Regions from separate parts of the Ideonella sp. genome, predicted to be linked through region 2. Evidence: predicted binding sites of a transcription regulator. Region 2 holds the regulator's gene; the other holds the start of a gene.
The links. Region 2 encodes FliA, which starts transcription of late flagellar genes. Its sites were predicted from a motif close to CTAAAGTTTNNNNNNNNNNNGCCGNTA; they were not measured.
Positions count from the first base shown of each region.

Region 1: flgM (flagellar biosynthesis anti-sigma factor FlgM) is a predicted target of FliA. The motif match lies at 1,663-1,689, and genes of this name have one in related genera.

Region 1 is NZ_JAYSDQ010000001.1:372,509-376,649, reverse strand. Features, by position in the region: gene flgG (flagellar basal-body rod protein FlgG) at 1-332, opposite strand, end outside; gene ACE3SG_RS01605 (hypothetical protein) at 778-1,185, opposite strand; gene flgM (flagellar biosynthesis anti-sigma factor FlgM) at 1,305-1,607, opposite strand; gene flgA (flagellar basal body P-ring formation chaperone FlgA) at 1,771-2,535, opposite strand; gene flgB (flagellar basal body rod protein FlgB) at 2,700-3,119, shown strand; gene flgC (flagellar basal body rod protein FlgC) at 3,241-3,687, shown strand; gene ACE3SG_RS01580 (flagellar hook assembly protein FlgD) at 3,722-4,141, shown strand, end outside.
Region 2 is NZ_JAYSDQ010000011.1:131,376-135,516, reverse strand. Features, by position in the region: gene flhF (flagellar biosynthesis protein FlhF) at 1-718, shown strand, start outside; gene ACE3SG_RS15975 (flagellar biosynthesis protein) at 739-1,536, shown strand; gene ACE3SG_RS15970 (RNA polymerase sigma factor FliA) at 1,567-2,304, shown strand; gene ACE3SG_RS15965 (S8 family serine peptidase) at 2,561-4,063, shown strand.

The sequences.
Region 1 (4,141 bases), on a different contig from region 2:
CCACCGTCGGGCGTGGAGATCTGGAAGAAGCCGTTGCCCTTGATCGCCACATCCAGGTTGCCGCCGCTTTGCTGCAGGTTGCCCTGGCTAAAGTTGCGCGCGCTGGCCACGGCCCGGGTGCCCAGGCCGATCTGCAGGCCGGTCGGCAGCTGCGTCTGCTCGGAGCTGGCCGCGCCCGATTGGCGCAGGTTCTGGTAGATCAGGTCTTCGAACTGTGCGTGGGCTCTCTTGTAGCCGCTGGTGGCGACGTTGGCGAGGTTGTTCGAGATATGGTCCAGCTGGGTCTGCTGGGCTTCCATCCCGGTTTTCGAAATCCAGAGCGAACGAATCATGACGTGCTCCAAGCACTGAGGGGGTCTTGCCCAGATGATCCGCGGGACTTGAGGGGCGTGAGGCTCCGAAAAGCGGGGCTTTCGACGGGTTGATGGTGGCTGGGGGTGAGCGGATCAGGAAGGCGGGGCGCTGTGCTCCGTTCATGTCCCCCGCCGCCAGCCTGACGGCTGCCGGCTCCTCCTTTACTTCACTGCGCACAACACCCCGCCTCCCTGATCGGCACCGTCGTCGTTCGTATGAAACGAAGGTCAAACCACGGTGCCGGCCGAGGGGGTTGGGTGACCGGCGCAGTGAAGTATTAGGAGGAGGCAGCGGCCAAAGGCCGATGCCGGGGGACATGAACGTAGCCGGTCACCCAACCCCCTCGGCCCACGCCACCACGTGCCGCTCCAAAACAAGAACGGCCCGCCGAAGCGAGCCGCCTTTCATGCAATCGAGAAAGCGTCAGGCTTCAGCGACACCACTGGAAGCGGCACGCCACGGGTTGCCTTGGGCGCCGTAAACCGGTGCCTGCGCGGTGCCGGCTTCGGGCAGCAGGATCTCGATCGATTTGTCGAGCGAGACCGAGGCGCGGGCGATCGCCTCGCGCAGCGCGGCAACCTGGCCACCGGCCATCGCCAGGCGGCGGCGCAGCGCCGGGGGCATGCCGCCGTTGCGGGCGGCGCGGGTCGAATGGTCGACCGCCAGCGTCAACGCGCGGTGCAGCGCGGTCGAGGCCATCTCGGTGCTGTCGGCGTCGCGGTTCTTCAGCGCTTCGGCCAGCTCGGCCAGGCGCGCTTCCACGGCGGTCAAGGCCGACTCCAGGTCGGATGTCTGGCGCAGCGCGTGTTGTTCAGCGGGAGAGCTCAGCATGGTGCGGTGGGGTGCTGTGGCGCGCGGCCAGGGTGATATGAAGCGTGCCGCTCGCAGCAGCGGGCAGCAGGCGGTGAAGCAGTCGGCAGGCGGCGCGGGCGGCCCGCGCCGGTGTCAGGTCAGGACGACGAATACTTGCGCAGCAGCTCTTGCGTGTTGGCAATGAGCTTGTCGGCGATCGCGTCGGCGTTGACCTCGAACTTGCCGTCGCGAATGGCCTGGGCCATGCGGGCGACCTTGTCGGCGTCGAAGGTGCCGTCGGTGTCGGCGCTGCTGATCATGCTGGCGGTGGTCGAGATGCTGACCGTCGCGCTCGGCTGCGCAGAACCGGTGCTGCCACCAGTCTTGTCTGCACTGCCCGACTTGCGATCGTTCTGCATCGGCGCCACGGTGGCTTTGGTATCGAGTGAACCGATTTTCATGGAACTCTCCTGAAATCCGAAGCGGACCCGGCGGGAACTTTCGGCATTGATCGGGTTTCGACAGTGCCCGACAGAACTTTAGGACTATTTCGCACGGCCTTCAAAGTGACCGCCTTCAACGCGCCCCAAGGAACGAAGGGCAGCGCCCTTTGCGCTTTGGTCGTCACAGCGCCACCTCCACCTGCCGGTCGCCCACCGGGCGGCCCTGCAGCAGCCGGCCAGACTCGGTGCGGATGCGCACAGTCTGCCCTTCCAGCCCCGGGTTCATCGCTTCGCCTTCGGTCACGACCTGCCAGCCCGGGCCCACGGCCACGACCCGCACCGTCTCACCGGCCGCAAACCATTGCCGTGCCTTCAAGTCTGTCTGCCGCAGTGCGGTGCCCGCGGGCACCGGCCGGCTCAGGGTACGCCCAATCGCCAGCCCAGGCTGGCTGATCGGCAACCCGGGGGCCGCTGCCAGGTCGACCTCGGCTTCGGTGAAATGTTCCGCCGCGAGCTGGGTGCCACCGGCCAATGCCGTCTGCGTGACCAGCGAGCGAGACCAGACATGCACCGTGATCGGCAGCGTGACGTTCCAGAGCTTGCTGCCCTGGGTGCACTTCAGGCCGATGCGGGTGCGCCCCCAGACCGGCAGGCCGGGCGGCAGATAGGGTTCGATGCGCTGGCATGGCGCCAATTTGAGGCGCGGATCCAGGCTGCCCACCTCGACCTCGACGCGGGCCTGCCCCAGGCCGGCACGGCCAGCGCTGTCGCGGGCCATCTGCTGCACCTGGGCGCTGACGGCCGCCATCTCGGGGTTGTCCTGGGCCACCGGCGCAGCCGCCTGGCCCCAGGCCAGCCCGGCACTGCACAGCGCCGCGGCGCCGGCCAGGCGCACCAGATCACGCGAACGGGCGCGCAAGGCAGACGGAGAACGGGTGAGGCTCATGGCCAGTGACTGTAGGCATGCTGGCCCGCAGCCAAGGCGCGAAATGGCGGGGTCATGGGCCGCTATTCGGGCCTTTGCCCAAGGGGCCGACTTTCACAATCGGCGAACGCGGCGTTGTGTCTGTTATCGGCCCACCGCCCTTGAACCTGAAGGATTTCTGCACCATGAACGTCAACCGCCTGACCTCGCAGCTGGACTTCCAAGCCCAGGCCTTGACGCTTCGCGCCGAACGCCAGCGGGTGATCGCCAGCAACATCGCCAACGCCGACACGCCGGGCTACCAGGCCCGCGACCTGGATTTTTCGACTGCGCTGAAGGCGGCCACCGGCCAACTGCCCGCCGCCGGCCAGATGGCAACCACCCGGGCCGGCCACATGGCGCTGCCCGGCGGCGCCACCGCCGAGCAGGCGGCGCTGCGCTACGCCACGCCGAGCCAGACCAACCTCGACAGCAACAGCGTCGACATGGACCGCGAACGCGCGAGCTTCGCCGAGAACTCGGTGAAGTACGAGGCGACGCTGCGCTTCATCAACGGCCACGTCCGCGAGATGCTGGACGCGATGAAGAGCCCCAGCCAAGGCTGAGCGACGCTGACATGACACCGACCACGATCAACGCAAGCGGGCCGAGCGACGGGCCGCTCCCTAGCCGGCCCGCCATCCCCTCGGGGGATCGGCCGACGTACTCGACGGACGAGGGGCTGACATGAGCATGTTCAAGGTCTTTGATATCTCCGGCAGCGCGGTCAGCGCGCAAAGCCAGCGGCTGAACGTGGTGGCCTCGAACCTGGCCAACGCCGACAGCGTGGCCGGCCCCGATGGCCAGGCCTACAAGGCGCGCCAGGTCGTGTTCCAGACCGTGCTGATGGGGGCTTCGGGCAGCGCCGCCGGCGCCGACCCGGGCAACCCGGTCGACGGCAGCGCCGGTGTGCGCGTGTCGACGATCAGCGAAGACCAGACGCCTGGCCGCAAGGTGCACCAGCCCGGCCACCCCGCCGCCGATGCCGAGGGCTACGTGACCTTCAGCAACGTGAACCCGGTCGAGGAGATGGTCAACATGATCTCGGCCTCGCGGTCGTACCAGAACAACATCGAGGTGATGAACACCGCGAAGACCTTGCTGCAGAAGACCCTGCAGCTGGGCCAGGGCTGACGCGCCCTCACCCTAACCCGGACCGCCACGCGCCATGACCATCGCCGCCCTGAACAACAACGCCAAGACCGCTGCCAACAGCGTGAACGACAGCTCGACCAGCGCGGCCGAGCAGTCCGACCGCTTCATGAAGCTGCTGGTCGCGCAAATGCAGAACCAGGACCCGTTGAACCCGATGGACAACGCGCAGGTCACGACGCAGATGGCGCAGATCAGCACCGTCTCGGGCCTGGAGAAACTCAACGGCACCGTGTCGGGCCTGAACGGCCAGTTCGTGCAGCTGCAGGCGATGCAGAGCGCCGCGCTGATCGGCCACGATGTGGCGGTCGAAGGCAACACGCTGCGGGTGCAAGACGGCACCGGCGACGGCGGCTTCGAGCTGAGCAGCGCCGCCACCGATGCCAAGGTCGAGATCCAGAACAGCGCCGGCGCCACGATCGGCACCGTCGAGCTG
Region 2 (4,141 bases):
GCACGCCGGCGACACCGAGCCTGCGCTCGAAGAGCAAGGCGGCGTGTTCGCGCTGATCGGCTCCACCGGTGTCGGCAAGACCACCAGCACCGCCAAGCTGGCCGCCGCCTTCGCCACGCAATACGGCGCCGCCAACCTGGGCCTGATCACGCTCGACGCCTACCGCGTTGGCGCCCACGAACAACTGCGCGCCTACGGCCGCATCCTCGGCGTGCCGGTGCACACCGCCCACGACCGCGCCTCGCTCGAAGACCTGCTGGAACTGCTGTCGGGCAAGAAGATGGTCCTGATCGACACCGCCGGCATGGCCCAGCGCGACAGCCGCACCCGCGAGCTGCTGGACATGCTGAGCCACCGCTCGATCCAGCGCCTGCTGGTGGTCGACGCGTCGGCCCAGGGCGAGACGATCGACGAGGTCATCACCAACTGGCGCGCCGCCCAGTGCAAAGGCGTGGTGCTGAGCAAGATCGACGAGGCCGTCAAGCTGGCCCCGGCGCTGGACGCGATCATCCGCCACAAGCTCAAGGTGCTGGGCGTGGCCAACGGCCAGCGCGTGCCCGAAGACTGGCACCGCCTGTCGCCCAACGCGCTGGTGCAGCGCGCCCTGCGCGCCCCGACCAGCTCGACCTGGAAGCTCGAAGCCGACGACGTGCAGCTGGTGTTCGCCACCGCCACCCGCGGCGGCCGCGCGGCCGGCGGCGCCTCGCTGCACCTGTGAACGCCACGGACGACACCGCCATGCGCCCGCTGCCCTACCCCACCGAAGACGAAGGCTCCGGCCCGGTCGACCAGGCCGAGGGCCTGCGCCGGCTGTTCGCGTCTGGCCGCCGCCAGCGGCTGGTGCCGATCGCCTTCAACGCCCATGTCGACTGCACGCCGATCTTGCTCGAGCGGCTGGCCGGCGCCTTCACCGAGCTCGGCGCCCACGCGCTGGTGGTCGACGCGGCCGACTGCGCCCCGCGCGCCAACGCGATGGCCGAGATCGACCTCGCCGCGGCGATCGAATCGCTCGGGCCGAACATGTCCTACCTGGCCGCCCGCGGCCTGCCACTGCGCCACGTCAACAGCCGCGGCTCGTGCGAAGCCTGGCTCAACGCCGTCGAAACCGCGGCGCCGCAGGCCGACGTGCTGCTGCTGCACGCCAACGCCCGCGACCTGGTCCGCCTGCTCGGCCGGCGCGAGGTGCGCACCGTGCTGACCACCACGCTCGACCCGGCCAGCCTGACCGACGCCTACACCTCGATGAAGCTGCTGTCGCAGCGCAGCGGGCTGATGACCTTCGACCTGCTGACCGGCATGGCCGGCGCGCCCAAGGCCGCGCAACGCATCGCCGAGCGCCTGGCCGAGACGGCCGACAGCTTCCTGGGCACCGTGGTGCGCGAAGCCGTGTGGCTCGACAAGCGCGACCCGCTGACCGCCCCTGCCACGCCGGCCCTGGCCCGCCTGGCCGCGAACCAACTGCTCGACCCCGAAGCGCCCGACACCGGCTTTGGCTTGGCCCCGCTCAGCGCGGGCCACGACGTGCACGCCTACTGACCCGAACACGCCCCCTCTCGGAGACCGCCCATGTACACCGCCACCGGCCGACTCGACGCCAAAGCGATGCCCGGCATCGACGCCAACGCGATGCTCAAGCAGTACAGCCCGCTGGTGCGCCGCCTGGCGCACCAGATGATCGCCAAGCTGCCGGCCAACGTGGAGATCGACGACCTGATCCAGGTCGGCATGATCGGCCTGCACGACGCGATGGGCCGCTTCGACACCGACCAGGGCGTGCAGTTCGAAACCTTCGCCACCCAGCGCATCCGCGGCGCGATGCTCGACGAGCTGCGCGGCAGCGACTGGATGAGCCGCGGCAACCGCCGCCAGCAGCGCGAGATCGAGGCCGCCGTGCACAAGCTCGAGCAGCAATACGGCCGCGCCCCGGCCGAAAGCGAGATCGCCAAGGAAATGGGCGTCACGCTGACCGAATACCAGGACACGCTGACCAAGGTGCGCGGCACCCAGCTGGTCTACCTGGAAGACATGTCCGGCGACGAAGGCGGCGACGAGTTCCTCGACCGCCACGTGGCCAACGAAGACGGCAACCCGCTGGCGCAGCTGCAAGACCACCGCATGCGCGAAGCCCTGGTCGAAGCGATCAAGAAGCTGCCCGAGCGCGAGCAGTACGTGATGAGCATGTACTACGAGCACGACATGAACCTGAAGGAAATCGCCGCCGTGCTGGGCGTGACCGAGTCGCGCGTGTGCCAGCTGCACAGCCAGTCGATCGCGCGCTTGCGGGTCAAGCTGCGCGAGTGGTGACCCGCCGCAGCTGAGTCGGAACGTGTGGTGCAACGCCTCCTTCGGGAGGCGTTGGCGTTTCTGGGCCGCGCCCGCCCCCGGGATGCGCTTGATGGCGGCCTGGCTCGGCAGGCGCCCCCTTGGACGTGGGGGGCACGATGTTCAACATGGTTCAGCGGGGTGCTTTCAGGGCCCGTGCCAAGCGCAGAATCGCTCGCTTGCACCGGCGCAGGGGCGCCGCCATCCCAGCGCCCAACTTTGAGGAGCATTCGAGGTCATGAGCAAATCGAACGTCAGATGGCACCGCCTTTCCCTCGTGGCCCTGGCCATTGCCAGCGGCACGGCCTGGGCCGGGCAGATCAATGGCGATCTCGCCGCAGCGGCGCGCCGCGACGGGCGGGCCGAAGCACTGATCGTGCTCAAGGACCAGAAGACGCCGGCCGTGGCGTCGCTCCCAGAAGGGGCCGACTACAAGGCCAAGCGCCGCGCGCTGGTCAATGCGCTGGTCAACCGCGCCGATGCGCAGCAAGGTGGCCTGCGCGCCTGGCTGGATTCGCGCGGCATCGAATACCAGGCGTTCTGGATCGCGAACGTCGTCTACGCCAAGCTCTCGGCGGCCGACCTGGCGGCGCTCGCCGCGCGCGACGAAGTCAGCCGCATCGAGCCCAACCCGACCATCAAGGTGCAGCTGCCGCAGCGTGACGCCAGCCGCACCGAATCGCCGACGGGCGTCGAGTCGATCGCCTGGGGCGTGGACAAGATCAACGCCCCCAAGGTCTGGGCCGAAGGCGTCAAGGGCGAAGGCGTGACCATCGCCGGCGAAGACACCGGCTACCGCTGGGATCACTCGGCGCTGAAGTCGCAGTACCGCGGCTGGAACGGCAGCACCGCCGACCACAACTACAACTGGCACGACGCCATCCACACCGCCAACAGCAGCTGCCCGGCCAACTCGCCGCAGCCCTGTGACGACCATGGCCACGGCACCCACACCGCCGGCACCTTCGCCGGTGACGACAACGCCACCCACCAGGTCGGCGTGGCCCCTGGCGCCAAGTGGATCGGCTGCCGCAACATGAACGCCGGTAACGGCACGCCGGCCACCTACATCGAGTGCATGCAGTGGATGCTGGCGCCCACCGACCTGCAGAACAAGAACCCCGACCCGGACAAGGCGCCGGACATCATCAGCAACTCGTGGGGCTGCACCGACGGCGAAGGCTGCACGGTCGGCACCGAGATCAAGGCCGCCGTCAACAACCTGGTCAAGGGCGGCATCCTGTTCGTGGCCGCCGCCGCCAACGACGGCCCGAACTGCAGCACGATCACCGACCCGCCGGCGATCTATCAGCTGTCGTTCACGATCGGCGCAACCGACAGCGCCGACAAGCTGGCCGGCTTCTCGAGCCGCGGCCCGGTGGCCAAGGTGAAGGGCGTCAAGCCCGATGTCTCCGCCCCGGGTGTCAACATCTTCTCGGCCTACCCGCCCAACACCTACACCACGATGAGCGGCACCAGCATGGCCACGCCGCACGTGGCCGGCGCCGCCGCCCTGCTGATGTCGGCCGTGCCGTCGCTGAAGGGCAACCCGGCCGCGGTCGAGAAGCTGTTCCGCAAGACGGCGCAGCAAGACGGCGTGACCGACCCGGTCAACCAGACCTGCGGCGGCACCTCGCCCACCACCTGGCCCAACAACATGATCGGCTACGGCCGCATCGACGTGTACGCGGCCTACAAGAAGGCCATCGCCAGCCCGCTGGACCTGTCGAACGACGACTGATCGAGCACTGAGCCGGCGCAGCCGGCTCGCCCCGCTTCGCAACGCCTCCTTCGGGAGGCGTTGCTGCTTTCGCGGGCA